2 linked regions of the Rhodobacter capsulatus SB 1003 genome follow. The protein of the gene in region 2 binds, or shares a complex with, the protein of the main gene of each other region. Links are inferred from orthologs where the notes say so. Each region holds a gene or a part of one and is shown on either strand. Other genes may lie near its edges. The genes, in order: clpS and clpA.

Region 1 (14,628 bases), 1.9 Mb from region 2 along the record:
CCGTGCCCGCCGACCAGCTTTACAACCAGCGCCTTTATCTCGATGCTGGACCCGCGTCGGATCTTGCCGGGGCGAAGCGCACCGAGATCATGATCTGGGTCGAACAGGTCGGCGAGGACGAGCCGGTGTCGGATTCCGCCGATACCGTCTTCAACGGCAAGGGCAAGTGAAATGGCGAAACCGCTGACCGGCCGCAAGGTCCTGCTGATGTTCGTGGCCTTCTTCGGGCTGATCATCGCCGTCAACGTGACGATGGCGGTGCAGGCGGTGAAGACCTTCCCGGGGCTTGAAGTGGCGAATTCCTATGTCGCCTCGCAGACCTTCGATGCCGACCGCGCCGCGCAGGAGCGGCTGGGCTGGACGGTCAAGCCCGCCTATGCGGATGGCGTGCTGAGCCTCGACATCCGCGACCGGGCGGGGCAACCCGCGCCGCTGGGCCAGCTCGAGGTTCTGGTCGGCCGCACCACCATGGCGGCCGAGGACCGGACCCCGCAGATGACCCGGACCGACGGCGTTTATTCCGCGCCCCTCAGCCTTGCCCCCGGGGCCTGGCTGATCCACCTTTCTGCCACATCCGCGGACGGGGTGCTGTTCCGGCAGCGCCTCGATTTCTTCGTCGAAGGCTGAGCCCAATGACCGCTGCCCCCCTTGCGTCGGTGGCCCCCCCTGCGGGGGTCACCGAAGATCACCTCTCCGCTTCCGCCTGCCCGGCCTGCCTGGCCGCCCCCTCGGCCGAGGATCTGGCGAAATCGGGCGATATCAAGGGGGCGCGGATCATGCTCTCGCTGCCCACCGCCCATTGCGCGGTCTGCATCACCGATGTCGAACGCGAGATGGAGGCGCAGCCCGGTGTGCGCTCGGCGCGGGTGAACCTGACGCTGAAACGCGTTTCGGTCGATGCCGAGGCGGGGGTCAGCGCCGAGACGCTGGTCGAGGCGCTGGCCAAAATCGGCTACGAGGCCTATGAACTTGACCCCGGCATGCTCTCGGCCACGGAAACCGACAAGCGCGGCCGGGATCTTCTGATGCGGATCGGCGTCGCCGGTTTCGCGATGATGAACATCATGCTTCTGTCGATCGCGGTCTGGTCGGGCGCCGAGGCCGCGACGCGCGACATGTTCCACTGGATTTCCGCCGCCATCGCGCTGCCGACCGTGGTCTTCGTCGGCCAGCCCTTCTTCGCCTCGGCCTGGGGCGGGCTGAAACACGGCCGCGTCAACATGGATGTGCCGATCTCGCTGGCGCTGATCCTCGCCTCCTCGATCTCGATCTTCGAGACGATGCACCATGGCCATCACGCCTATTTCGACGCGGCGGTGATGCTGTCCTTCTTCCTGCTAGTCGGCCGCTACCTTGACTACCGCACCCGCGCCGTGGCGCGCTCGGCGGCCGAGGAACTGGCAGCGCTGGAAGTGCCGCGCGCGCATCTTCTGCGCGAGGGCGTCGAGACGATCGTGCCGGTGGCCGATCTGAAGCCGGGCGATCTGATCCGGGTGCGCCCGGGCGGCCGCATCCCGGCCGATGGCGAGGTGACTTCGGGCACCTCGGAAACCGACCGCTCGCTTCTGACCGGGGAAACCCTGCCGGTCTATGTGGGCCCGGGCACGATGCTCTCGGCGGGCGAGGTGAACCTGACCGGGCCTTTGACGCTGCGCGTCACCGCGGCGGGCAAGGACAGCTCGCTGCACCGGATGGCGGATCTGGTGGCGATGGCCGAAAGCGCCAAGACCCGTTACACGACCCTGGCCGAACGCGCCGCGCGGGCCTATTCGCCGTTGGTGCATGCGCTCTCTTTCTCGGCCTTCGGCTACTGGATGTGGGCCACGGGCGGCGATCTGCGCTTTGCCGTCAACATCTCGGCCGCCGTGCTGATCATCACCTGTCCCTGCGCGCTGGGGCTGGCCGTGCCTGCGGTGATCACCGCGGCGTCGGGCAAGCTGTTCCGCAAGGGGCTTCTGATCAAGGACGGCACCGCGCTGGAACGTCTGGCCGAGGTGGACACGGTGGTTTTCGACAAGACCGGCACGCTGACGATGGGGGCGCCGGTTCTGGAAGGGCTCGACACGATCGAGGAGGAAACTCTCTCCGTTGCGGCGGCGCTGGCGCAGGCCTCCTCGCATCCGCTGGCGCGGGCGCTGGTGGCCGCGGCCGAGGCGCGGGACATCCGCCCCGTCGTGCTCGATGATCTGCGCGAGGTGCCCGGCTTCGGCATCGAGGGGCGGCTGGGGGCGCTTGCGCTGCGGCTGGGCCGGGCCGACTGGGTCGGCGCCGCGCCCTGCGACAGCACCGCCACGCATCTGCGTCTGGGCGCGGCCGAGCCGGTCACCTTCCGCTTTTCGGATCACCTGCGTCTGGGCGCGGCCGAGGCGGTGGCGCTTCTGACCGCGCAGGGCAAGCGGGTGCTGATGGTCTCGGGCGATGTCGAGACGGCGGTTTCGGCGCTGGCGGGCAAGCTTGGCATCACCGAATGGCATTCGGGCGCGCTGCCCGCGGAAAAGGCCGCGCTGGTCGCCGATCTGATGGGGCAGGGGCGGCGCGTGCTGATGGTGGGCGACGGGCTCAACGACACCGCGGCGCTCGCTGCGGCGCATGTCTCGATCTCGCCCGCCTCGGCGCTCGATGCCGCGCGCACGGCCTCGGACATCGTGCTTCTGGGCGCCGATCTGGCGCCGGTGGGCGACGCCCTGCGCATCGCCGGACAGGCGCGGCGCCGCATCAAGGAGAATTTCGTGATCTCCGCCGCCTATAACGTCGTCGCCGTGCCGCTGGCGCTGGTGGGCCTTGCCACGCCCCTTGCGGCGGCCTTGGCGATGTCGACCTCGTCGATTACAGTGTCGCTGAACTCGATGCGGCTGAAATAGCCCGAACGGAGCCCAAGATGTCGGTCCTGACCTATCTGATCCCGATCTCGCTGTTTCTGGGCGGTTTCGGCCTTGTCGCCTTCCTGTGGTCGCTGCGCGCCCGGCAATATGACGACCCGAAGGGCGATGCCGAACGGATCCTGTCGGGCAAATACGACGACCGCCCGAAAAGCTGACCCCGCGGAAAGGGGCGTATTTGCACCAAGAAGAAACCCGGACCTCTTTTCAGGGATCCGGGTTTCTTCTTGGCAAAAATACGCTCTTGTCGCGGGTGGTTACGGCCCGATCACCGAACAATCGACCGCGCGGGCGGCCAGACGGGCGCAGGCCAGATCGGCGTCGCCGCGGCTGAGGCCCACAAAGAGCGCGTCATAGCCCGATTTGCGGGTCGCGACCTTGCGCAGCCCCTGCGACAGCGCCGTGCTTTCCATCAGCGCGGTTTTCAGCAGCACCTGTTCGGCGGCATATTGCGACGGATATTTGCCCAGGCTGATGCCCCAGTTGCGCCCGCCCGAGGAAGAGGCACGGGCGACGACCTCGCGCTTGCCTTCGGGCATCGGCGCGGGGGGCGTCAGCGCGGCGAGAATCACCGTGTCATTGCGCGGCACCTGCGCCGAGGCGCCAAGCGCCAGGGTTTCGGGCTGCGCGGTGGCGGTCTGGATGAAGACCGGACCCGAAGGATCGGTGTCGCCCTGTGCCTCGACGGTTTCGTCGGCGGGCTCGATCATCGCCAGGGTTTCGGGTTGCGGCGCGGTGACCTGCTCCAGCGGCGCGGCTTCGGGGGCCGGTTCGGGCGCGGCGGCGGCGAGCTGCACCGGCGCTTCCTCCGGTTCGGGCGTCGCGGCGGCGGTGGCCGGGCGGGCCTGCGGGCGCGGGCTGCGGGCCAGGCCTGCAAGTTCAAGCGCCTCGGGGGCGGCGGCGCGGGCGGCGACGGTGGCGGCCCCGGCGGCGGCGGCGGCCAGTTTCACCGCCTCCTCGTCGCCGTCTTCGGCCTCCTGCGCGGCCTCGACCTGCGGCCCGGCGATGTCGCTTTCGGCATTGGCCATCAGCATCGGCGGCTCGGGCTTTTGCGCATTGACCTTGCCGGGGGCGCGCTCAAACCCCAGGTCCATCAGCTCGGCCATCTTCGAGTTGCGCGCCGCGGGCGAGGTGCCGCCGAAGATCGTCGCGATGATGCGCTTGTTGCCGCGCTGCGCCGAGGCGGTCAGGTTGAAGCCCGCGGGCACGGTATAGCCGGTCTTGATGCCGTCGGCGCCGTCGTAGGCGTCCAGAAAGCGGCGGTTGGTATTGGCCACATGGGCGATGCCCGCATCCGCGGTCCGGCGCGAGAACAGGTTGTAATACTGGGGAAAATCGTAAAGCAGGTGGCGGCCGAGGATCGACATGTCATGCGCGGTCGACAGATGCCCCGCCTTCGTCAGCCCGTTGGCGTTCTTGAAAGTGGTGTTCTTCATGCCAAGCGCCTTGGCGGTGCGGTTCATCCGCGCCGCGAAATGCGCCTCGTCGCCCTCGAGGAAATCGCCGATCGCCGCGGCAGCATCGTTGGCCGATTTGATCGCCGCGCCGCGGATCAGATAGCGCAGGGCGATCTTTTGTCCGGTGCGCAGCCCCAGCCGCGAGGGCGCCTGACCGGCCGCATTGGCCGAGACCGTGACCATCGTGTCAAGGCTCGCCTCGCCCGATTCGATCGCCTGAAAGGCGATGTAGAGCGTCATCATCTTGGTCAGAGAGGCCGGGTGAAGCCGGGTGTCGGCGTTCTTTTCGTAAAGAACCTCGCCGGTGCGCGCGTCCATCACATAGGCTGCAAACGGTGCCGCCGAGAGCGCCACCGGAAGAACAGCCAAGAATATTGCCAAAAGCCCCGAACGGCCCCAGTGCGTCAGCCTGGTCACGATAACTGCCCTTACTGCCTCTATGTACCCCGTTGTGGTCTGGGGCTTGGCGGCAAGATTAGCACGGCTTCCCGGTGCTGAAAACCACGAAGATTCAAAGGCTTCAACTGAGGCGTTCGTGCAACGCAGGGCTGAATTTCGTCAACATGTTGGGGTGGCGGCCGGGTCGCGGCCCAGAGCTTGTGGTGATCCGTCGCGGATCAGCCCGCCGCGCCCGCCGCAATCGCGGCGACAAGCCCCGCCAGCCCGCCCAGATCCGGCAGCGCCGCAAAGCGCGGATGCGCCGCGGGCGGGGTAGCATGTTCCAGCGCCCAGGTCATCTCGTGCGGCACATGCACGCCCCAGCCGCCCGCCTCGAGCATCGGCAGCACGTCGGATTTCAGCGAATTGCCCACCATCAGCCCCTGATCCGCGCCGGTGCCATGGCGCGCGAAGACCGCGCGATAGGTCTCGGGCCGCTTGTCCGAGACGATCTCGACCGCGTCGAAAAGATCGCCCAGGCCCGATTGCGCCAGCTTGCGTTCCTGATCGAGCAGATCGCCCTTGGTCACCAGCACCAGCCGGTAGCGGTCCGACAGCGCCTCCACCGCCTCGCGGGCATGGGGCAGGATCTCGATCGGATGCGCCAGCATCTCGCGCCCGGCGGCCAGGATCTCGCCGATCACCGCGGCGGGGACGCGGCCCGCGCTGACCTCGATCGCGGTCTCGATCATCGACAGCGTGAAGCCCTTGACGCCAAAGCCATAGGCGCCGACGTTGCGACGCTCGGCGGCGAGCAGGCGCTGTTCCAGCTGCGCCACCTCGGCGTGATCGGCCAGCAGGTCGTGAAACCGCGCCTGGGTCAGGCGGAAGAACCGCTCGTTGTGCCAAAGCGTGTCATCGGCGTCAAAGCCGATCGTGGTCAGGGTCATCGGGGCTCTCCTTGCGGCCAAACTGACGCCGGGGTGCGCTGTTGGCAAGATGCGCCGCACTGGCTTTTCTTGCCGCGCCATGGTCCTATATTGAACCCCGGATCCACGATTCCCTGCGATCATGGATATTTGACACCGATTCGACCCTTTCGACACTGCGGAGGACTGCCCGTGCTTGACCCCCTATACCTCAGCGCCCCTCGCGCCGGAGACGGCGAGGGGGATGGCGCGGGCGAGGCCGGACTTGCGGTCAAGACCGCCCCGCGCACGGCCCGGCCGCCGATGTACAAGGTCATGCTGCTGAACGACGATTACACGCCGATGGAATTCGTCGTGCATATTCTGGAACGCTTCTTCGGCATGACCCATGCCCAGGCCTTCGAAATCATGCTGACCGTGCACAAGAAGGGGCTGGCCGTCGTCGGCGTCTATTCCTTCGAGGTGGCCGAGACCAAGGTCTCGCAGGTGATGGATTTTTCCCGCCGCCATCAGCACCCGCTGCAATGCACCATGGAAAAGGAGTGAGGGGGGCACCCCTCCGATCTGATGAGCCATCCCCGTCTGTCGCTGGCGCTTGAGGCGCCCGAAGCTTTGCCGCCCGAGGGGCGGATCGTCGTTTACCGTCCCACCGCCGAGACCGACCTCTCCGATCTGCCAAAGGACCGGCTGCAGCTGGTGCAGGGCTTCCGGCCCGATCACGACGCGCTGGCCGCGCGCGGCTTTGCCGTTGCCGCCGCGACCGGGGAGCGCGGCTTTGCCGCCGCCGTGGTCTTCGTGCCGCGCGCCAAGGCCGAGGCGCGGGCGCTGCTGGCCGAGGCGGCGGCGCGGGTGGTGCCGGGCGGGCCGATCTGGGTGGACGGGCTGAAGACTGACGGCATCGACTCGCTGCTGAAAGACCTGCGCGGGCTGGTGCCGATCACCGATCCGATCGCCAAGGCGCATGGCAAGATCCTGTCCTTTGCCGCCGCGCCGGGGGCGCTGGCGGGCTGGGAGGCGCGGCCGCTGCAGCCCGCGCCCGGCTTCACCACGCTGCCCGGGGTGTTTTCGGCCGATGGCATCGACCGCGGCTCGGCGCTGCTGGCCGCCTGCCTGCCCGAGACGCTGCCCGCAAGGGTGGTCGATCTGGGCGCGGGCTGGGGCTGGCTTGCGGCGCAGGTTCTGGCGCGCAAGGGGGTGGAGGCGGTCGATCTGGTCGAGGCGGAACATGCCGCGCTCGACTGCGCCAAACGCAACCTGACCGATCCGCGGGCGCGGTTTCACTGGGCCGATGCGACCCGGGTGAAGCTTGACGCCCGGCCGCTGGCGGTGGTGATGAACCCGCCCTTTCACACCTCCCGCGCCGCCGATCCGGGGCTGGGGCTGGCCTTCATCCGCGCCGCGGCGGGGCTCTTGTCGCTCTCGGGGACGCTCTGGATGGTGGCGAACCGGCACCTGCCCTATGAGGCGGCCTTGCGCGACTGTTTCCACGAGGTCGAGGAGCTCACCCCGCCCGGCGGCCGCGACGGCGCCTTCCGGGTGATCCGGGCCGAGCGTCCGATCGCGCATGCGACGAAACCGGAAAAGCCCGCACCCGAAACCGCCGCGCGCCGGGTGGTGCGGCGGCGGCGCTGACAGCTGGCGCGAGGTGGCCTATTCCTCGGGATAGGCCGCCTTGCAGGCGCGGATCGCGGCATTGGCGGCGGGGGTCAGCTCGTCGATCTTGTCGCGCAGCCCGTCGCGCTTGCGCCGTTCCGAGACCGGATCGATCGCCACTTCGCGGGTGCGGGTGACGGTGTAATCTTCCAGGCACATGCGCGGTTTCTCGATCACCGTGCCATTGCCGCGCCGGATCACGTCGGTGCCGCATTGTTCCCAGCGCGTCATCGGCACGTCGTAATCCTCATAGGCATAGCCGCGCGCCAGATTGCCCTCGATCTCGTCAAGCATGTCCTGCAGATGTCGGATCTCGCGGGTTTCGCGGTTGATGCATTGTTCCTGCGGCGTGCCGCAGCCGGTCAGAACACCGACGCCCAGAATACCGAACCCGATCAGCTTGCGCATGGAACCCTCCGTTTGCGGCATTCTTGCGCCCGGCGCGCAAAAAGGCAACCGGAGAGGGGGCTGCTGCCCCCCCGGCTGCGCCCCCCCGGGATATTTGCACCAGGGTGAACGGGCGATATTTGCCGTGACGGCAGAACGGGGCTTTCCTTTCGGGCGGATTGGGCGTATGGGCTTCGCTTTGATTGTAGCGAAAGCCCCCCCATATGACCGACTTCCCCCATCTTCCCGCGGCGCTTGCCGAGGCTCTGTCCGCGCGGGGCTATGATGCCCTGACGCCCGTTCAGGACGCGGTGACGCGCCCCGAGCTGGCCGGACGGGATCTCCTCGTCTCGGCGCAGACGGGGTCGGGCAAGACGGTGGCCTTCGGGCTGGCGATCTCGGCCGAGTTGCTGGGCGAAAACGGCATCTCGCCTTACCCGGATCTGCCGCGCGCGCTGGTGGTGGCGCCGACGCGCGAATTGGCCGTGCAGGTCAGCCGCGAGCTGAGCTGGCTTTACGAAAAGGCCGGGGCGGTGATCACCGGCGCCGTCGGCGGCATGGATGCCCGGGCCGAACGTCGGGCGCTGGAACGCGGCGCGCATATCGTTGTGGGCACGCCCGGGCGGATCTGCGATCACATCCGCCGCGGGGCGCTGGATCTGTCGGCGCTCTCGGCCGTCGTCTTGGACGAGGCCGACGAGATGCTCGACATGGGCTTTCGCGAAGATCTGGAATTCATTCTGGAATCCGCCCCCGAGGGGCGCCGGACGCTGATGTTTTCGGCGACCGTCCCGCGCGAGATCGAACGTCTGGCGCAGACCTTCCAGCGCGAGGCGGAGCGGATTTCCACCGTGTCCTCGCGCGAGAGCCATGCCGATATCGACTATCGCGGCGTGCTGGTGGACCGCTCTGACCGTGAAAATGCCATCGTCAACCTGCTGCGCCTGCACGAGGCGGAACGCGCCATCGTCTTCTGCTCGACCCGGGCGGCGGTGACGCATCTGACCGGCAAGCTTCTGAACCGGGGCTTCTCGGTCGTGGCGCTCTCGGGCGAGCTGACGCAGGACGAACGCTCGCGCGCGCTGCAGATGATGCGCGACGGCCGGGCGCGGGTCTGCATCGCCACCGACGTTGCCGCGCGCGGCATCGACCTTCCGGGGCTGGAGCTGGTGATTCACGCCGATCTGCCGATGAACCGCGAGGGGCTGTTGCACCGTTCGGGCCGCACCGGCCGGGCCGGGCGCAAGGGGCTTTCGGCCATTGTCGTGCCGCTGAACGTGCGCGCCAAGGCCGAGCGGCTTCTGCGCGAGGCGCAGGTTTCGGTGACCTGGGAAGGGGCGCCGACGCCCGAGGATATTCTGGCCCGCGATCAGGAACGTCTGCTGACGGAACCGGCGCTGACCGAGCCCGCGACGGCCGAGGAATTCGACGCCATCGCCCGGCTTTTGGAAACGCATGAGCCGAAGCAGCTCGCCGCCGCCGTGCTGCGCCATTTCCGCGCCGCCCGCACCGCGCCCGAGGATGTGATCCCGGTCAGCGTGGGCGAGGGGCCGAAGCCCCGCGCGCGCGAGGAATTCGGGGCTGCGCGCTGGTATCGGCTCTCGATGGGCCATGACCAATGGGTGGACCCGAAATGGCTGTTGCCGATGCTGTGCCGCGCGGGCGATCTGACCCGGCGCGACATCGGGATGATCCGGGTGATGCAGGATCAGACCTTCGTGCAGATCCATGAATCGATGGCCGACCGTTTCGAAGCGGGTCTGGGCGCCGATCGGGTGATGGAAGGCAAATGCACGGTCGAAAACCTGCCGGGCATGCCCGAGGGCCTCGACCGTCCGGCGCCGAAGCCCGACCGCTGGAGCAAGACCGGCGATCGCAAGCCCTATGAGAAGAAACCCTATGCCCCGCGCGGCAGCTATGGCGACAAACCGGCGCCGAAGCCGCATCGCAAGGGCCCGCCGCGCGAAGAGGGGGCCGAACGCGCGCCGCGGTTTGAAAAGACCGAGCGTTTCGAGAAATCCGACCGCGCCGAGCGCCCGGCCCATCCGGCCCGCAAGCCTGCGGGCGACGCGCCCGCGCCGAAACCCCGCAAGGCCGCCCCCTGGGCCCGCGAAGGCGGCCACGGTGCCGCCGCGAAAGAGGGCAAACCGGCGCCGAAATACGGCGCGAAAAGCTTTGCCAAGCCCGGCGCGAAACCCGCGGGCAAGCCCGGCCCGAAAAAACCGCGCAGCTTCTGAACCGCTGCGCCAGATAAGCAAAGGGGGCCTCGCGGCCCCCTTTTTCTTGGTTCAAATACGCCCTTGCGCGCTCAGCCCTTGCGGATGGTTTCCATCAGGAGCGTGACATTGTCCGGGTTCGCCTCGGGCGTGATGCCATGGCCGAGGTTGAAGATATGCGGCCCGTTCTTGAACGCGGCGACGACCTTTTTCGTCGCTTCCACAAGCTCTTGGCCGCCGGTCACCATGTAGGACGGGTCCAGGTTGCCCTGCACGCAGGTCTTGCCCTTTTGCACGTTTTCCGCCGCCCAGTCCGGCGAGACCGAATTGTCGATGGCGACGCAATCCGCCCCGGTCTTTTCGGCAAAACCGATGTAGCCCTGGCCCGCCTCGCGCGGGAAGGCGATGACCGGCAGGCCGGGGAAGCGGCGCTTCATCTCGGCGGTGATGACGCGGGCGGGTTCGACCGCGAAATCCTCGAAATCCTGGCCCTTGAGCGAACCGGCCCAGCTGTCGAACAGCTTGACGACTTCGCAGCCCGCCTCGACCTGTTTCGACAGGTATTCGATCGTCGCCACGGTCACCGCGTCGATCAGCGCCGAAAACGCCGCCCGGTCGGTGTCCTTGAACTTGTGCGCCGCCGCCTGATCCTTGGAGCCGCGGCCCGCGATCATGTAGGTGGCCACGGTCCAGGGCATGCCCGCAAAGCCGATGAAAGTGGTTTCCTTCGGCAGCTCGCGCGACAGGATCTTGCAGGTCTCATAGACCGGGGCGAGCTTGTCGTGGATGTCGTCCTTGCCCTTGAGGCCCTTGACGCCCTCCATCGAGGTCACGGTGGACATCCGCGGCCCTTCCCCGGTTTCAAACCACAGATCAAGGCCAAGCGCCTGCGGCAAAAGCAGGATGTCGGCGAAAAGGATCGCGGCGTCGAACCCATAACGGCGGATCGGCTGCAGCGTCACTTCGGCAGCAAGGTCCGGCGTGTAGCACAGGCTGAGGAAATCGCCCGCCTGCGCGCGGGTGGCGCGGTATTCCGGCAGGTAGCGGCCCGCCTGCCGCATCAGCCACACCGGCGGCGTGGGAAGAACTTCGCCCTTGAGGGCGCGCAGGATCGTCTTGTCGGTCATTTGGAGGGCCTCCTTCTTGCCCCTTAACAGCGTCCCCTGCGGCTGAATGTCAAGCACTGTTGACACTTGTAAAGCTTGCGCGGGCAATCTGACGCGGTTATGCCAAGCGCATGGAACAGATGCCCTCGCCCAACGCCCCGCTGAAGATCGGCACCCGCGGCAGCCCTCTGGCGCTCGCGCAAGCCTTTGAGACCCGCTCGCGGCTCATGGCCGCGTTCGATCTGCCCGAAGAGGCCTTCGAGATCGTCGTGATCAAGACCTCGGGCGACAATGCGGCGCTGATCGCCGCCGACAAGCCTTTGAAAGAGGTGGGGGGCAAGGGCCTTTTCACCAAGGAAATCGAAGAGGCGATGCTGGCGGGCTCGATCGACATCGCCGTGCATTCGATGAAGGACATGCCGACGCTTCAGCCCGAGGGGCTGATCCTCGATTGCTACCTGCCGCGCGAAGACACCCGCGACGCCTTCGTTTCGATGAAATACAATTCGCTCGCCGAGCTGCCCGAGGGCGCGGTGGTGGGCACCTCCAGCTTGCGCCGTCGCGCCCAGCTTGCCGCGCGTCGCCCCGATCTGAAGATGGTCGAATTCCGCGGCAACGTGCAGACGCGGATGAAGAAACTGGGCGAAGGCGTGGCCGATGCCACCTTCCTTGCGCTGGCCGGTCTGAACCGTCTGGGCATGTCCGAAGTGGCGAAATCCGCGATCGAGCCCGAGGACATGCTGCCCGCCGTGGCGCAGGGCTGCATCGGGATCGAACGCCGCGAGGCCGACACCCGGGCCAAGATGCTGCTCGATGCGATCCATCACGCGCCTTCGGGCCTGCGGCTGGCCTGCGAACGCAGCTTCCTGCTGACGCTCGACGGCTCCTGCGAGACCCCGATCGGCGGTCTTTCGGTGCTGGAAGGCGATCAGATCTGGCTGCGCGGCGAGATCCTGCGTCCCGATGGCTCCGAGACGATCACCGGCGAGATCCGCGGCCCGGCCGCCGATGGCGTGGCGCTGGGGGCGGAGCTGGCGAAACAATTGCTGGCCAAGGCGCCCGCGGATTTCTTCTGCTGGCGGTAAGCCTGCCGCGCCCGCGCGAAGGGCGTATTTGGGCCAAGAAGAAACCAATGCCGTTTCTTCTTGGTGCAAATACGCGAAAGCGCGGCCTGAGCCGGGGGATCCGATGGATCTTCTTGACCGACTGAGCGATCTTCTCGGCCCTGCGCAGGTTCTGCGCGGGGCCGAAGCTTTGGCCTATGGCCGCGAATGGACCGGGCATTATGTCTGGGAACCGCTGGCCGTCGTCCGCCCCGGCACCACCGAGGAGGTGGCCGCGGTCCTGCGTCTGGCGCATCAGACCGGCACGCCGGTCGTGCCCCTTGGCGGCAATACCGGGCTGAACGGGGGCACCTTCGCGCCCGGTGCGCTGATGCTCTCGCTCTCCCGCATGAACCGCATCCGCGATCTGAACCCCGCCGCGCGGACGGTGGTGGCCGAGGCCGGGGTGGTTCTGGAAACCTTGCAGGATCTTGCCGCCGCGCAGGGGCTGGCCTTTCCGCTGAGTTTCGGCGCCAAGGGCTCGGCGATGGTGGGGGGATTTCTCTCGACCAATGCGGGCGGCTCGAACGTGCTGCGCTACGGCTCGGCCCGGGCCCTGTGTCTGGGGCTCGAAGTGGTTCTGGCCGATGGCCGGATCTGGCACGGGCTGACGGGCCTGCACAAGGACAACACCGGCTACGATCTGCGCGATCTGATCATCGGGGCCGAGGGGACGCTTGGCGTCATCACCGCTGCCGTGCTGAAACTGGTGCCCGCGCCCGGGGCCTATGCGACGGCGCTGGTCGGGCTTGACAGCCTGTCCGAGGCGCTCGCGCTGCTCAACACCGTGCAATCCGGCACGGGCGGCGCGGTCGAGGCCTTCGAATTCATGCCCGATCGTTACATGGCGCGGCTTTCCCGGCTGAAACCGGCGCTGGCCTGTCCCTATGCGCCCCGCCCGGTCAATCTGCTGATCGAGACCGCGACCACCGTGCCCGGCGCCGATCCCGGTGCCGCGCTGGAAGCCCTGCTTGGCGCGGCGATGGAGGCGGGGCAGATCGCCGAGGCGGTGATTGCCCAATCCGCCAGCCAGCGCCGCAAGCTGTGGGAGATGCGCGAATCGGCGGCCGAGATCACCTTCACCACGCCCGATATCGTCGATTGCGACATCGCCCTGCCGCTGGACCGGCTTGAGAACTTTCTGGCCCGGATGACGCCTGCGCTGGCCGAGCTCGACCCCGGCGCCGAGGAATTGGTGATCGCGCATCTGGGCGATGGCAACATCCATTACACCGCCTACCCCTCGCGCCCCGATCCCGTGCTGGCGCAGGCGATCCGGGCCCGGGTCAGCACCGAGGCGGTCGCCCTGGGCGGCAGTTTCAGTGCCGAACACGGAGTGGGGATTTCGAAGCGCGCGACGATGGCGGCGCACAAGGACCCGGTGGCCCTGCAGATGATGGCCGCGATCAAGGCGGCGCTGGACCCCAAGGGCATCCTCAACCCCGGCAAGGTGCTGCCTTAGGGGGTTGAGAATCGCCTCTGCCAGGCGCATCAGGCCCCCATGTCCCTTGCCGCCCCCTTCCGCCCGATCCTGCGCGACCGCACCCTGATGCTGGCCGCCTGCCTTCTGGTCCTGTTCGGCGCCCATGCGGCGACGATCGCGCCCTATGTGTCCTCGCTTGCGGTCAAGGTCTTCGGCCTTTCCGATCACGCCTTTTCGGCGCTGCTGATCCTGGCCTCGCTGGTCGCCGTCGCCACCTCGGTCGGTTTCGGCATCCTCGCTGATCAGCGCGCCAACCGCCGCGCCATCGCGCTGACGACGGTGACGGCGCTGACGCTGGGCACGGCGCTGATGGCGCTGGCCCCCGCCACCCCCGCCTTCGTGCTGGCGCATGCGCTGTTGCTGCCGATCTCAAGCGCCATCTTCGGGCAGATCTTCGCGCTGGCCCGTCTGGCCGCCACCACCCAGCCCGAGGCCGACCGGCCCGCCGTCCTTTCCACCCTGCGCGCGCTTTTCGCGCTGCCCTGGGTCGTGGTGCTGCCGATCTGGTCGGTGGTGTTTCAGGGCACGACGCCGCTCACCGCGATCTATCCGGTCTGCCTGGTGCTGGCGGCGCTGATGCTGGGGCTGACCGCATGGCTTTGGCCCCGCGACGGCGCAACCCATTGGGAAGACATCCCTTCTGGCCTTTCGTTCCGCGAGGCGCTGACCGAAATCGCCCATCCCCGCGTGCTGATCCGGGTTCTGGCCCTTGGCACGATCAACGGCGCGGTGATGCTTTACATGGTCGTCGTCGGGCTGGTCTTTGCGGGCATTCCCTTTCGCGGCGCCTCTGACACCGCGCTTTATGCGGGGATCATGGCCGGGCTCGAGGTGCCCTTCATGCTGGCGCTGCCCTTTGTTGCGACCAGGGTCAAGCGCACCCATCTGATCGCGCTGGGCACATTTCTCTACGCCGTCCATCTGGCGGGCATCCCGCTTCTGGCCGAGACCCCCGCCGTCTGGGCGCTGACGCTGTCAGGCGCGATCGGCGGCGCCATCGTGCTGACGCAACCCATGGCCTATCTGCAGGATCTGAT
Region 2 (14,744 bases):
CGCCGCGGGCGCCCCGGTCGAGAGCCTTGCAACCGGCGCCTGCTGGCGCTGGAGCGGCGAGGCGGTGCGGGTCGATGGCCCCACCGACCTGCTGATCCTGAGCGGGGCCGAGGGCAGCGAGGCGCTGCGCCAGCGCGCCGCCCGGGTGGTGCGCCGCCTTCTGGGCGTGGCGATCGAGGGTGGCGACGGCGCCGCCTTTCGCGCCCGTGCCGATCTGCCCGAGCTTCCCGATCAAAGCTTTGCCGTCACCGACGGGATCCGCGCCTATGACATCACGCTGATCGAACTGCCCGCGGCGCGGGCGCGTCTTTTGATGTTCGCGGGCGGCCTGCCGCCGCGCGACACCGATCTGTGGCTGGTCGAAAGCCGCGTCGATCCGCGCCCGGCGGGGCTGCGTCTGGCCGCGCCCGGGGTGATCTGTTTCACGCCGGGAACGCTGATCGACACGCCCGCCGGGCCGCGCCCGGTCGAGGCGCTGCGGCCCGGCGACCGGGTCTCGACCCGTGATGACGGCCCGCAGGAGATTTTGTGGATCGGATCGCGGCGGATGAGCGGGGCCCGGCTTTACGCGCTGCCGCATCTGCGCCCAGTGCGACTTGGGGCGGTGCGACTTGGGGCGGTGCGGCTGCGGGCGGGGGCGCCTGGTCTGCTGCGCCCCGCGGCCGATCTGCTGGTCTCGCCGCAGCATCGGGTGCTGGTGCGCGGTGCCGCGGCGCGGGCGCTGTTCAACGAGCCCGAGGTGCTGGTGCAGGCCTGCGATCTGGTCGATGACGCCGCGGTGCGGGTCGCGACCCGGCTGCCCGAGGTCACCTATCTGCACCTGCTGTTCGCGCGCCATCAGGTGATCCGGGCGAACGGGGTCGAGACCGAAAGCTTCCACCCCGCCGCGACCGAGGTCGAGAGCATCGCCGAGGATCAGCGACAGGCGCTGTTGCGGCTGTGCCCCGGGATCGAGGCCGATCCGATGACCTACGGGCCTTTCGCGCGGCGCATGCTGAGCGCCTCGGAAGCGGCGATCCTGCGCCACGATCTGGCGGCCTGAGCGACGGTTTCGGGCGAAAAGGAAACGCGATCCGCGTTTCCCGCCCGCCTGTGCAAGGCCCGTGGCAAGACCGTTTCCCCAAGCGCGACACAGGCCGACGCCCGGCCCGGCGGGCGAGAAGCGCCCGCCATGGGCGGGGCGGGCGCTGGCCGGCGGCCTTTGGGCCCCCGGCTGGCATGGGGCCAATGCCGCGCGTGACCTCGGCGATGGCCTCGGTCATGGCAAGCCGCGGCAGGAGCGATGAGTTTACCGTTCCGTCAGCTTCAGCTCGATGCGGCGGTTCTGCGCCCGGGCCTCGGGGCTTTTGCCCGCCGCCACCGGGCGGAATTCGCCAAAGCCCGCCGCCGCCAGCCGTTTCGGCGCAAAGCCCTGCGCCTCGATCAGATATTTCACCACCGACAGCGCGCGGGCCTGCGACAGTTCCCAATTGTCCTTGAATTCGCCCTGACCCGAGAGCGGCGTGTCATCGGTGAAACCGTCCACCTCCAGCAGCCAGTCGATTTCCGGCGGGATCTCGGCCGCCAATTCGCGGAACGTCTCGGCCACGCGCGAAATCTGCGCCTGTCCCTCGGGCGACAGATCAGCCGAACCGGGCTGAAACAGCACCTCGGACGAGAAGACGAACCGGTCGCCCACCACCCGCACGCCCGCGCGCCCGTCCAGCAACTGCGACATCCGGCCGAAGAATTCCGACCGATACCGCGCCAGATCCTTCGCCTCGGCCTCGGCCTTCCTGCGCGCCTCCTCCTCCAGCGCGGCGCGGCGTTTCTGTTCCGCCGCCACCTGCGCCAGCGCCGAATTCAGCTGGCTTCCCAGCGCCTCGACCTGCACCTTGGCCTCCGTATCCCTCGCCTTGGCCTCGTCCAGAACCGCTTGCAGATCCGCCAGCTGCCCGCGCAAAGCCGCCACCTGCTGATTGAGCCGCGCCACCTGTTCCGCCTTGCGATCGCTTTCTGCCCGGGTCTCGGTCAGGGTCTTTTCCGCCACGGCCTTCAGCGCCGCCTGCTTTTCGGCCTCGCTCAGCTGCACCTCCAGCCTGCCCTGCAGATCCTTTCGCGCCGCCTCGGCCGCGGCCAGAAGCGTCAGCGTCTCCTCGGCCTTTTTGCGCGCCGCATCAAGCTGCAACCGCGCCGAGGCCAAGGCCGCATCCGAGGTTTTCAGATCGCCCTGCAGGTCCGCAATCACCGCCGCCTGCGCCGTCTTCTCGGCCAGAAGCCCCGCCACCTGCGCCTCGAAGGCGGTGATCCGCGCCCCCGCAGCCTCCAGCCGTCCGGTCAGCGCCTCGGTCTGCGCCTGTTCCAGCGACAGCGCCTGCGCCAGCCCCGCGACCTGCGCCGAGAGCGCGTCCAGCTCATGATCCTTCGTGGTGATCGTGTCGCGCAGCATCGATTGCACGATCATGAAGATCGACAAAACGAAGATCAGCACCATCAGCAGCGCGCCCATCGCATCGACGAAGCCGGGCCAGACATTCGTGGTGGCAAAGCGCTGCCCGCGGTGGCCCGAGAGCGCCATCTCAGCCCTCCCCGCCGCGGGCACGGACCATGAGCGCCCGCGTCAGGGCCGCGAAATCATTGCGCAGATCGGCCATGCTTTCCTGCCGCCCGGCAGACATTTCCTCCAGCATCCGCGACATCTGCAGATCGATCGAGCGCAGCCGCATCCGCATTTCCGCATCCACATCCATCGCCGCATCGCGGTCGGCGGCGCCTTGGTCGGCCAGCCGGTCCAGCGCCGCGATCAGCCGCTCCTGCCCCTCGGCCATCCGCGCCAAAGCCTCGGCCTGCCCGGCGCGGCTCTCGATCTCGGCGCCCAGTTTCTGCGCCAGATCGCCAAAGCCCTGCGTCAGCTGCGCCAGCCGCGTCTCGGTCTGGCTGCGCGCCTGTTCGGCGCGGATGAAAAGCGTCTGCAGCGCGTCCATCTGCTCGGCCATGTGGTCAAGCACCCCCGCCACCGCCGAGGCCTCGCCCGCGCCCTCGGTCTCGGCCGAGGCGAAGCTCAGCCGCGTGATCGAGGAAATCCAGTCCTCCAGCTCGCCGTAAAAGCGGTTCTGCCCATGCGTGGCGAAAAGCTCGAGCAGGCCCACGACCAGCGATCCGGCAAGGCCGAGCAGCGAGGAGGAAAAGGCCGTGCCCATGCCGCCGAGCTGGCCCTCAAGCCCGGTCATCAGCCGGGCAAAGACCGCGGTGGCGGGCTCGCCCTGTTGCGGGGCCAGCGCGCGGATCGTGTCGACGACGCCCGGGACGGTGGTGGCAAGGCCGTAGAACGTGCCCAGAAGACCCAGGAAAATCAAAAGGTTCGACAGGTAGCGGGTGATGTCGCGGGCCTCGTCGATCCGCGCCGCCACCGAATCGAGGATCGAGCGGGCGGCGGTCGTCGCGATGGTGCGGCTTGCCCCGCCGCGGCCCAGAAGGGCGGCCAGCGGCACCAGCATCTGCGGCGGGCGATACATCGGCCGTCCGGGGCGGTCGGCGGCGAAGCTCTCGATCCAGCTGACCGCTTTCACCAGCTGCACCACCTGCCAGAAACAGCCCAGCACGCCCAGCACGAAGACCCCGCCGATCAGGCCATTCAGCAGCGGATTGGTCTGGAAGATCGGATAGATGCGGGCATAGGCAAAGAACCCGCCCGCGGCCACCAGCCCCAGCACCGCCAGCATCGAGACGATCTGTCGGACGGGTTGCGAAAACTGCGGGGGTTGGACCCGGACCGGTGCGCGCATGCTCTGCCTCTCTACTCGTTGCGGGAAGGATAGGCCGCGCGCGCCCCCCTGCCAAGCCTCAAGCCAGAAGCTCACGCACCCTTGCGGCCAGCGCCTCGAGATCGGGATCGGCAAGGCCCAGATCGGCCAGATGCGCGGCGGTGTTGAACAGGTAATCCCGGTTCGGACCGCGGGCGCCATGGGCCCGGGCGATGGTGTGCGCCTGGGTCTCGAAATCGAGCGCGCAATATTGCGGCCCGGCGCGGTCGATCACATAGGTGATCGCGGTGACCTGCCGCCCGTCCGAAAGCGTCACCGGCAGCGCGCGTTCCAGATAGGCGTCAGAGACCAGTTCGCGGGCGCGGATCTCGGCCAGGATGCGGGGGGCCTCGGCCGCGGGGGCGCGCAGCGCAAGGCCGCGGCAGGCGGCGCCGGGCGCGGCATCCAGCGCCAGCACCAGACCCGGCGCCGCGGGCGTGCCGCGAAAATGGATCGAATGCATGCAAAAGCTGCGGTGCCAGCCGTCAAGCCGCGCCGGGCAGGCCTCGGCCGGGGTGAAGCCGGGGTCCCAGATCAGCGATCCGTAGCCGAAAATCCAAAGCGCCTCGGGCATGGCTGGCCCTCCCTGATCCCGGGGGATAAAAGGAAGGCCGGGATTTGGAAAGAGGCTGCGATGCGGGTCTGGGTCTGGGGCGTGGTTCTGGCGGGGTGTGTTCTCGCGGCCGATTGGGGCGCGGGGCAGGGGATGGCGGCCTGGCTGCGCAGGACGCTGGCCGGGTCCGAGACCGCCGGGGCGGCGCAGGTCTCCGCCCGGGGTTTTCCGGCCCGGATCGGCGTGCAGATCGAGGCGCCCTGGCTGGCCGAGGCGGGCAGGCCGGTTCTGGCGCTGGAGCGGGCGACGGTGACGGCGCCGGTCTGGAACCCGCTGGCCTGGACGCTGGATCTGCCCCTGCCGCAGCGGGTCACGCTGCAGGGCCTGCCCTTTGCGCTGACCGGCGCGGCGGCGGCGCTGACGGTTGCGGCGGCCCCGGGGGCGGATCTGCCGCTGGCCGGGATCACGCTGCGGATGGACAGCCCCGCGCTGCAGCTTGCGGCGGCCAAGGCGCCCTCGCTGGCGGCTGAAAGCGTCGATCTGACCCTGCGGCCGACCGATGATCCGCGCCTCCTGCAGCTGACGGGGGCGATCGTCGCCCCGGCCCTGCCGCCCGGTCTGGCGGGGGCGCTCAGCCGTCAGGCCGGGCTGGCGACGCCCTTGCCGGACCGGCTCGACCGGATCGCGCTGGAGGCCGGGGTGGCGCTGGCGCAGCCGCCGGCGCTGCTCTCCGCCGGGCCCGTGGCGCTGACGGCGCTGGATCTGCGCCGGGCGGATCTGCTGTGGGGCGGGCACCGGATCGGCGTTTCGGGGCGGTTGAGCGTCACCCCCGATGGCTGGCCCGAGGGCACGCTGACGATTGCGCTTGCCGATTTTCCGGTCTGGCTTGATCTGGGCCTTGCCGCGGGGCTGGTGCCGCCCGAGCGCAAGCCGATGCTGGCGGCGATGGGCGAGTATCTGGCGCGGCAAAGCCCGGACGGGTCGGTGCTTCTGCCGCTGTCCTTTGCGAACGGCCGGATGAGCCTTGCGGCGATCCCGCTGGGTCCGGCGCCGCGGCTGCCTCAGCGGCAGTAGGTGCCCGAGCGGTAGCGCTGGGTGTCCACATGGATGTGGTCCTGATGGTAGCGGTCGGCCTTGGGCCCCAGCACCGTGCCAAAGGGGCCGCAGGCCGCGGCATGGATCGCCCGGAAGATCCGCGGCTGGCTTTTCCAGCCCCGCTCGACATCCAGGCTCTGGCCGTTGCGCAGCACCAGCCCCATCAGGTCGATCGCCTTGCCGCGGCCGTGTTCCGACAGTTTCGCGCCGCGCTGGTTGTTGCGCGGACGGCAGACATAGCCGGGGCCGACATCCAGTTTCGCCACGCCGCCGCCCTTGCCGCCCACCGCCGGAACGATGCCGCGATCGACCCAGCGCTTGAAGGCGGTGGCGGTGGCGCAATCGACCGTCATCGGCTGCGAGAGCTTGAGGCCGGAAACCGAGGTGATCCGCACCGGTTCGGCGATGCCGCAGCCCGAGCCGCGCCCGCCATTGCCGATCGGCGGCAGCTCCTGCCCGATCAGGCCGGGCACGCCGCAGACCGACCCGCGCAGGCCGGGCTCGGCCCTGCGGGCCGGAGGGGCTTCGGGCGCGGGCGCTTCCGGGGCGGGGGCTTGCGCTTGCGCGGCGGCCGAAAAGGCGCGACAGCACGCCGCCCGGCGGCGGCTTCCGGGCTGCGGGAGTGGTGGGGGCGGGGGCGGGCGTGACCGGCGCGGCCGAGGCGACCGGGGGCGCCTCTTCCGGCGGGGGCCGGACGGCGAGGGTCTCGGGGCGCGGTTTCGGGCGGTGGCCCGCCAGCCGCGGATCGGCCTGCGGCACGGGATCGGCCTCGGCGGGGGGCAGGGGCGCCAGCCCGGCGGGCCGGGGTTTCGGCCGCGCCCCGGCCAGCCGCGGATCGGCGGGCGGCGGCAGGCTTTCGGCCGGGGCGGTCGCGCGGATCGCGGCCGGGCGCGGCAGCGGGTGACGGCCCGAAAGGGCAGGATCGGCGGCAGGATCGGTCCCGGCGGGCTGCGGCCTCTCGATCGGCGATTGCCCGGAGCTTGCGGGCAGCGCCACCCCGCCCGGCGTGGCCTTGGGGGCGGCGGGCGGTTGCGCGGGCGCGGCCGCCGCGGGCCGGGGCCGGGGCAGCGGCGAGGTTGTCAGGGGGTCGGCGGCAACGGGACCGCACGCCAGCGCCGTGATCAGCGCCAGCGCAAGGCTCCGGGGGCGGCGCATCAGCGCGTCTCCGCCTTCGGCGGCGGCACGCGGCCGAAATCGGGGGCGGCGGTGTCCTGACCGGCCTCGATGATGCCGCGGCGGATGGCGCGGGTCTCGGTGAAATAGTCGAACAGCATCTGCCCGTCACCCATGCGGATGGCGCGTTGCAGCATGAACAGTTCCTCGGTGAAGCGGCCCAGAATGTCGAGCGTCGCTTCCTTGTTGGTCAGGAACACGTCGCGCCACATCGTCGGATCCGAGGCCGCGATGCGGGTGAAATCGCGAAAGCCCGAGGCGGAATATTTGATCACCTCTTCCTGCGTCACCCGGCGCAGGTGATCGGCCACGCCCACCATCGTATAGGCGATCAGGTGCGGCGTATGCGAGACGACGGCCAGAACCAGATCATGCCGGGCCACCTCCATCTCGTCGACATTGGCGCCCAGCGCGGTCAGGAACCCCTTCAGCCGCGCCACCGCCGCGGGGTCGTTGCCCGCGAGCGGCGTGATCAGCCACCAGCGGTTGACGAAAAGCGTCGCAAAGCCCGAGCGCGGCCCGGAATGTTCGGTCCCGGCCAGGGGATGGCCGGGGATGAACTGCACATGATCGGGCATGTGCGGGGCCACGGCTTCGACCACCGCCTGTTTCACCGAGCCGACATCGGTCACGGTCGCGCCGGGCGCCAGATGCGGCGCGATTTCCGCGGCAATCGCCGCCATCGCGCCCACGGGCACGCAAAGCACCACCAGATCGGCGCCTTCGACCGCTTCGGCGGCGGTGTCGAAAACCCGGTCGCAAAGGCCGATTTCCAGCGCTGTCGCCCGGGTCTCGGGCGATTTCGCATGGCCGATGATCTCGCCCGCCAGACCCTTTTCGCGCATCGCATGCGCCATCGAGGAGGCGATCAGCCCCAGCCCGATCAGGGCGACGCGCTTGTAGTGTGTCATGCCGAGGCGCCCGCCTTGAACAGCCCGATCATATGCGCCACGCGCCGGCACGAGGGTTCGTCGCCCACGGTGATGCGCAGGCAATGCGGCAGCCCGTAGCTGGCCACGCGCCGCACGATCAGCCCGTCCTTTTTCAGGAATTCGTCGCAGGCCTCGGCCTCGGCTTCGGACCCGAACCGCGCCAGCACGAAATTCGCCATCGAGGTGTCATTGGGCACGCCGCGTTCGGCCAGGGCCTCCGACAGCCAATGCCGCAGCCGGGCGTTTTCCGACCGCGATTGCACCACCCAATCCTGATCGCGCACCGCGGCCTCGGCGGTTTCCAGCTGCGAGGTCGAGAGGTTGAACGGATCGCGGATGCGGTTGAGCACGTCGATGATGTCTTTCGGCCCGTAACCCCAGCCGATGCGCAGCCCGCCCAGCCCGTAGATCTTGGAAAAGGTGCGCGTCATCATCACGTTGGGCAGCCGCGAGGCCAGGTCTGCGCCGCCGTCATAGCCCTCGACATATTCCGCATAGGCGCTGTCGATGATCAGCATCGCCTGTTTCGGAATGCCCATGGCCAGCCGTTCCAGCTCTGCCAGCCCGACCATCGTGCCGGTCGGGTTGTTCGGATTGGCGATGAAGACGAGCTTCGTCTTTTTCCCGCAGGCCTTCAGGATCGCGTCAACATCCAGCGTGCGTTCGCGTTCGGGCACCGAAACCGGCGTCGCCCCCGCGCCCAGCGCGGCGATGCGATACATCAGGAAGCCGTGTTCGCTGTGCACCACCTCGTCCTTCGGCCCGGCATAGGCGTTGACGATCATGCGGATGATTTCATCCGAACCGACGCCGCAGATGATCCGCGCGGGGTCAAGCCCGTGCACGTCGCCAATCGCCTGACGCAGCGCGGCATGGTCGGTGGAAGGGTAGCGGTGCAGCTTGTGCACCGTGCGCGAGAACGCCTCCTTGGCCCGGTCCGAGGCCCCGTGCGGGTTCTCGTTCGAGCTGAGCTTGATCGCATCGCTGATGCCGGCCACATGCGAAGCGCCGCCCTCGTAAAGGGCGATGTCGAGGATGCCGGGCTGGGGGCGGATCGGGTCTGTCATGATGAGGTCCTTGTCCTGGATGCCTCAATAGCCGGGGCAAAGCCGCATGGGAAGCGCTGTTTCAACCGCAAATACGCCTGAAAGCGGCAGTGATGCCGCCAGACCGCAGGCCTCCGATCAAATTTTAGGAAATTTTTAGAACATCAGCCGCATATTGCCCTCTCAGCCGCCGCCCCTTGCCACAATTCGGGCCGAAAGGAGGCCGGTCGGCAAATGTTGGAAGGTCCAGATGAAACACCCCTCTCTCCCTGCCCTGCTGCTTGCCGCCCTGTGCCTGCCGTTCGGATCCGCCGCCCTTGCCGGAGATCTGGGCGCCGCCTTTCATGCCCTGCCGGTCGATACCCGCGTGGCGGTGCAGGCCGAGTTGGCCGCGGTCGATCTTTATCTTGCCGATCCCGATGGCGACTGGAGCGCCGCGACCGAACGGGCCGTGCTGCGCTCGGTCGAGGCGATTTCGCTGAATTCCGGGGCGCGCGTGCGGCCGCAGCTGACCAGCACCCCGGCGATGCAAAGCTATCTGCAGGCGCTGGCCGAGGGGTCCTATTCCAGCTATCTGCGCCGCGGCGATTTTTCGGGCGGCGGTGCGCTTTGGCGCCGGATCCAGCTTGGCGGCTGAGTCCCCCGGATCGGACATGCAAAAGGCCGCCCCGAAGGGCGGCCTTTCGTTTCGGAGGCAAAGAACCGGATCAGTTCTTCGCGTAGAATTCGACGACCAGGTTCGGTTCCATGTGCACCGGATAGGGCACGTCGCTGAGGCCCGGGGTGCGCACGAAGGTCGCGGTCATCTTGCCGTGGTCCACTTCGAGGTAATCCGGCACGTCGCGCTCGCCCGACTGGGCGGCTTCGAGGACGATGGCGAGTTGCTTCGAACGGTCACGGACGGCGATCACGTCGCCTTCCTTGACGCGGTAGGAGGCGATGTTGACGCGGGCGCCGTTCACCGTGACGTGGCCGTGGTTCACGAATTGACGCGCGGCGAAGATCGTCGGCACGAATTTGGCGCGGTAGACGATGGCGTCCAGACGGCGCTCGAGCAGGCCGATCAGGTTTTCACCGGTGTCGCCCTTGACGCGTTCGGCTTCGCCATAGATCTTGCGGAATTGTTTTTCGGTCAGATCGCCGTAGTAGCCCTTGAGCTTCTGCTTGGCGCGCAGCTGGGTGCCGAAGTCCGACAGCTTGTTCTTGCGGCGCTGGCCGTGCTGGCCCGGACCGTAGTCACGCTTGTTCAGCGGCGACTTGGCGCGGCCCCAGATGTTTTCGCCCATGCGGCGGTCGATCTTGTACTTGGCAGCGGTGCGTTTGGTCATCGCTGATCTCCTTCTTGACTGTGAAGGGCGTTGTCCTTTCCCGCGGCTTTGGGCCTTGGGCGACAGGCTTCCCCTTGCGGGGTCCACCAACACCAATGAAAGCCCCGGCAAGCGTCGCCGCTGCCGGGATGGGGGGCTTATACAGAGGCCGCGGGCAGAGTCAACGCCCCCGCGGCAGTTTTGCCGGTCAGGGCGCGGCAAGGATGACGAAAGCTTCCTTGCGGCCGATTTCGGCACCGTCGCGGCTTTGGGTGACCGTCGCCTCATAGCGGCCGGGGGCGAAGCCGCCCGCGGGGGCGCGCTTGCCCGCATAGCGGAAAAACAGCGCCTGCGGTCTTTCCAGCACTTCTTCATGCGTGAAGGTGAACCCCTCCGGGCCCGTGATCGTCAGCGTCACCACATCGCCCTTGCGGCTGTCGTAGCCATAGGCCCAAAGCACCAGTGCGGGGGCATCGGCCGGAAGCCTGTCAGTTGCGGTCAGGCCCGCCTTGACCGCCGCGAAATCGGGCGGGGCATCGCTCAGCGCGGCCTGCAAAAGACCGCCGCCGACATAGGCGGGCGGGTCCTGCCAGAGCGTGCGGCGGGGCGCGGGGTCGCAGGCGGCGGCGGGATCGGGTTGGAACGGATCGACATCAAGGCCGTCGTGGCGCAGGGCCAGATGCAGATGCGGGAATTCGGCCCGGCCCGACATGCCGACCTGGCCAAGCCTGGTGCCCGCGGCGATCTTCGTGCCCGGTTTCACCGCGATCGAGCCCTGTTTGAGGTGGCAATATTGCGTCTGCCAGCCGCCGCCATGTTCGATCAGCACGCCATTGCCGCAGTCCTTGCCCGCGACATCGGCCCCAGCGGCGAAGGCGCCATCGGCTTCGCCGTCGCGGATGGCGCGGACGCGGCCCGGCGCGGCGGCCAGAACATCGACGCCCGCCGCCATCGCGGCCAGGGTCGGCAGGGCAAAGTCGGTGCCGTCATGGCCCTGATAGCTCGCGGTTCCGCAGCCGAAATCGCGCAGCTCCGGGCCGGGGCCGTGATCGACATAATGCTGGATGTAACAGGTCTCGCCCAGGGTGCAGGCGATCGGCTGTTTCAGCACGATGTCCTGCGCCGGGACGGCCCCGGGCAGGGCGGCCAGGCCGAGCGCCAGCGCCAGCAGAGGGGCGCGGCGGCCGCAAGGTCGCGGGCGGAACAGAGGCATCGCAACATCCCCCAAAAGATCAGGCGCCCCCAAGGGAGCGCCTGAAAAGCCTAGCATGGCGATAGAGTCGGGGTCACGCATGATCCGGGGGCCGGATCGGATGCGGCCCCGCCGCCGGTCAGCCCGCGGGCAGCAGGCGCGGTTTCGCCCCGGCCAGCCGCGGTTTGCCCGGTTCCTCGACATCCAGCGCGATCGCATCGTCACGCACCGTCACCCGGACCACACCGCCCTTGATCAGGCGGCCGAACAGAAGTTCTTCCGCCAGGGGTTTCTTGATGTGCTCCTGAATGACCCGGCCCAGCGGACGCGCGCCCATCTTGTCGTCATAGCCCTTGACCGCCAGCCATTCGGCGGCTTCGGGCGTCAGCTCGATATGGACGTTGCGGTCGATCAGCTGCGCTTCAAGCTGCAGCACGAACTTGTCCACCACCTGCAGGATCGTGTCGCGCGGCAGCGGCGCGAAGCTGACCACCGCATCCAGACGGTTGCGGAATTCCGGCGTGAAGGTGCGTTCGATTGCCGCCGTATCCTCGCCCTCGCGGCGTTCGCGGCCAAAGCCGATCGCCGATTTCGCCTGCTCCGCCGCCCCCGCGTTCGAGGTCATGATCAGGATCACGTTGCGGAAATCGACCTGACGGCCGTTGTGATCGGTCAGCTTGCCGTGGTCCATCACCTGCAGCAGGATGTTGAACACGTCCGAATGCGCCTTTTCGATCTCGTCGAGCAGCAGCACGCAATGCGGATGCTGATCGACGCCATCGGTCAGAAGCCCGCCCTGATCGAAGCCGACATAGCCCGGAGGCGCGCCGATCAGACGGCTGACCGCGTGTTTCTCCATGTATTCCGACATGTCGAAGCGCAGCAGCTCCACCCCCAGCGTATTGGCCAGCTGTTTCGCCACCTCGGTCTTGCCGACGCCGGTCGGCCCCGCGAACAGGTAGTTGCCGATCGGCTTTTCCGGCTCGCGCAGACCGGCGCGGGCCAGCTTGATCGCCGAGGCCAGCGTCTCGATCGCCTTGTCCTGACCGAAGACCACGCGCTTGAGCGTCTTTTCCAGATCGCGCAGGATCGCGGCATCGTCTTTCGACACGCTTTTCGGCGGGATGCGGGCGATCTTCGCCACCACGGCCTCGATCTCTTTCGCGCCCAAGGTCTTGCGCTTCTTGCTGTCGGGCAGCAGGTGCTGCGCCGCCCCCGCCTCGTCGATCACGTCGATCGCCTTGTCGGGCAGCTTGCGGTCATGGATGTAGCGCGCCGCCAGTTCCACCGCCGACTTGATCGCGTCGTTGGTGTAGCGCACGTCGTGATGTTCCTCGAAATAGGGTTTCAGCCCCATCAGGATCTTGATGCTGTCGCCGACCGAGGGCTCGTTCACGTCGATCTTCTGGAACCGGCGGCTCAGCGCGCGGTCCTTTTCGAAGTGCTGACGGAATTCCTTGTAGGTGGTCGAGCCCATGCAGCGCAGCTTGCCGCCCTGCAGCGCGGGCTTGAGCAGGTTCGAGGCATCCATCGCCCCGCCCGAAGTGGCGCCCGCCCCGATCACCGTATGGATCTCGTCGATGAAGAGGATCGCATCGGGGTGATCCTCGAGCTCCTTCATCACCGCTTTCAGCCGTTCCTCGAAATCGCCGCGATAGCGGGTGCCCGCCAGAAGCGCCCCCATGTCGAGCGAATAGATCGTCGAGCGGGCCAGGATGTCGGGCGTCTCGCCGCGGGTGATCTTCAGCGCCAGACCCTCGGCGATGGCGGTCTTGCCCACGCCCGGATCGCCCACCAGAAGCGGGTTGTTCTTGCGGCGGCGGCAGAGCACCTGAATGCAGCGTTCCACCTCTTCGGCGCGGCCGATCAGCGGGTCGATGTCACCCTTTTGCGATTTCTGGTTCAGGTTCACGCAGTATTTGCCAAGCGCGGATTCCTTCGCCTCGCCCGGTTGCGCGGCTTCGGCCTTGGCGGTTTCCTCCTCGGCGCCGATGACGGGACGGCTTTCGCCGAAGGCCGGATCCTTGGCCACGCCATGGGCGATGAAATTGACCGCGTCGTAACGGGTCATGTCCTGCTCCTGCAGGAAGAAGGCCGCGTTCGATTCCCGTTCCGCAAAGATCGCGACAAGGACATTCGCCCCCGTCACCTCGGTCCGGCCCGAGCTTTGCACATGGATCGCGGCGCGCTGGATCACCCGCTGGAAGGCGGCGGTCGGCACGGCTTCCGAGCCTTCGACTTCGGTGATCAGCGTCGAGAGATCATCGTCGATGAACTCGGTCAGGGTGGTGCGCAACTCGCCAAGATCGACGCCGCAGGCGCGCATCACGCGGCTGGCGTCGGGCTCGTCGATCAGCGCGAGCAGAAGATGTTCGAGCGTCGCCAGTTCATGTTTGCGCGTGTTGGCCAGCGCCAGTGCGGCGTGAATTGCTTGCTCGAGCGTGGTCGAAAACGAAGGCATGCGGCGCTCCTTTCCTCGGGTCTCCCGATACTGGCCTCATGTGATTAAGTTTCGGTGGATTTCGCCGCGCTTCAAGGCCCGGACGCGTGTTTTTTCCACCTCTCGCCGCTCTGTTGCAAAACTGACCAGCGCGGCGGGCTTTCGCGCGATCCGCAGGCAGCGCGCGAAAGTGCTTTCAGAACCGGTCCTTGCGCGCCCGCGCCGCGGTGAAGACGGCGAGCGGCGCGGCATCCCCGGGCAGGCCGAGCGCGGCGCGCAACGCAGCGTCATCGGCGCGCAAAAAGGGATTCGTTGCCCGTTCCTCGCCCAAAGTCACCGGCAAACTGGGTTCCCCGGCCAGCCGCAAGGCCGTCACCCGGTCCATCCGGTCGTGCAGCCGACCGTTCCCCGGTTCCAGGCTGAGCGCGAACCGGCCGTTCGCGGCGGTGTATTCATGCCCCGAACAGACCCGGGTTTCGGGCGGCAGCGCGGCCAGACGGGTCAGCGTGTCGAACATCTGCGCGGGGGTCCCCTCGAAGAGACGCCCGCAGCCCCAGCTCATCAGGCTGTCGCCGGAAAAGAGCAGCCCCGCCCCGGGCAGATACCAGGCGATATGGCCGAGCGTATGGCCGTCGGCCGCGATCACCTGCGCGGCCTCCATCCCCAGATGCAGCACGTCGCCCGGGGCCACCGGATGATCGAGCGGCGGCAGCCGGTGGGCATCGGCCGCGGCCCCCGCCACCTTGGCCCCGGTCGCCTGCGCCAGCGCCTCGACCCCCGCGATGTGATCGGCGTGGTGATGGGTGATCAGGATGTGGTGCAGCTGCCAGCGCCGGTCGGTCAGCACCTTCAGCACCGGGGCCGCCTCGGGGACATCGACCACCACCACGGTATCGGTGGCGGTGTCGTGCCAGAGCCAGGCGTAATTGTCGGTCAGGCAGGGGATCGGGGTCAGTTCGAGGGTCATGGCCTTTTGCGCATCTTTCGCTATCCTGACCCAGCTTCGCCCAAGGAAGGCCAACCTGCAATGCATCTCGACGTGCTCGACCTGCGTGATTTCTACTACCGCACCCAATTGGGGCGCACGGCGCAAAAGGCGATCCGCGACAAGGTGGTCGAACTCTGGCCGGACACCCAGTCCGGCATGGCCGGGCTGACGGTGGCGGGCTACGGCTTCGCGGTGCCGCTGTTGCGCCCCTATCTGGGCCGGGCGCGGCGGGTGAT

What was found.
Region 1: the proteins of clpA (region 2) and clpS are in contact, whole or in part, in a solved structure (PDB 1LZW), measured with the Escherichia coli proteins. The link is inferred for Rhodobacter capsulatus SB 1003 from one-to-one orthologs.

Annotation. Positions count from the first base shown.
Region 1 is NC_014034.1:1,231,731-1,246,358, forward strand. The notes cover bases 4,585-7,512. They hold clpS (ATP-dependent Clp protease adapter ClpS), read left to right. Parts: upstream 4,585-5,835; coding sequence 5,836-6,189; downstream 6,190-7,512. Other genes in these bases: RCAP_RS05820 (D-alanyl-D-alanine carboxypeptidase family protein), read right to left, coding at 4,585-4,654; RCAP_RS05825 (HAD family hydrolase), read right to left, coding at 4,954-5,664; RCAP_RS05835 (class I SAM-dependent methyltransferase), read left to right, coding at 6,211-7,275; RCAP_RS05840 (lipoprotein), read right to left, coding at 7,294-7,512. In the rest of the region: cytochrome c oxidase accessory protein CcoG, read left to right, coding at 1-170; RCAP_RS05805 (nitrogen fixation protein FixH), read left to right, coding at 172-627; RCAP_RS05810 (cation-translocating P-type ATPase), read left to right, coding at 633-2,861; cbb3-type cytochrome oxidase assembly protein CcoS, read left to right, coding at 2,879-3,037; more of RCAP_RS05820, read right to left, coding at 3,137-4,584; more of RCAP_RS05840, read right to left, coding at 7,513-7,704; RCAP_RS05845 (DEAD/DEAH box helicase), read left to right, coding at 7,908-9,920; hemE (uroporphyrinogen decarboxylase), read right to left, coding at 9,992-11,026; hemC (hydroxymethylbilane synthase), read left to right, coding at 11,146-12,090; RCAP_RS05860 (FAD-binding oxidoreductase), read left to right, coding at 12,194-13,570; RCAP_RS05865 (MFS transporter), read left to right, coding at 13,610-14,628. UniProt on the Escherichia coli protein: Involved in the modulation of the specificity of the ClpAP-mediated ATP-dependent protein degradation.
Region 2 is NC_014034.1:3,164,806-3,179,549, reverse strand. Bases 10,881-13,924 are described here. They hold clpA (ATP-dependent Clp protease ATP-binding subunit ClpA), read right to left. Parts: upstream 13,542-13,924; coding sequence 11,220-13,541; downstream 10,881-11,219. Other genes in these bases: gloB (hydroxyacylglutathione hydrolase), read right to left, coding at 13,717-13,924; RCAP_RS14715 (M23 family metallopeptidase), read right to left, coding at 10,881-11,101. Also shown: RCAP_RS14770 (Hint domain-containing protein), read left to right, coding at 1-1,042; RCAP_RS14765 (peptidoglycan -binding protein), read right to left, coding at 1,289-2,557; RCAP_RS14760 (motA/TolQ/ExbB proton channel family protein), read right to left, coding at 2,559-3,764; RCAP_RS14755 (gamma-glutamylcyclotransferase), read right to left, coding at 3,823-4,356; RCAP_RS14750 (DUF2125 domain-containing protein), read left to right, coding at 4,417-5,409; RCAP_RS14745 (extensin-like domain-containing protein), read right to left, coding at 5,397-5,903; RCAP_RS18680 (hypothetical protein), read left to right, coding at 6,074-6,334; RCAP_RS14735 (prephenate/arogenate dehydrogenase family protein), read right to left, coding at 6,585-7,514; hisC (histidinol-phosphate transaminase), read right to left, coding at 7,511-8,602; RCAP_RS14725 (hypothetical protein), read left to right, coding at 8,832-9,218; rpsD (30S ribosomal protein S4), read right to left, coding at 9,289-9,909; more of RCAP_RS14715, read right to left, coding at 10,097-10,880; more of gloB, read right to left, coding at 13,925-14,487; RCAP_RS14700 (methyltransferase domain-containing protein), read left to right, coding at 14,548-14,744. UniProt on the Escherichia coli protein: ATP-dependent specificity component of the ClpAP protease. It directs the protease to specific substrates. It has unfoldase activity. The primary function of the ClpA-ClpP complex appears to be the degradation of unfolded or abnormal proteins.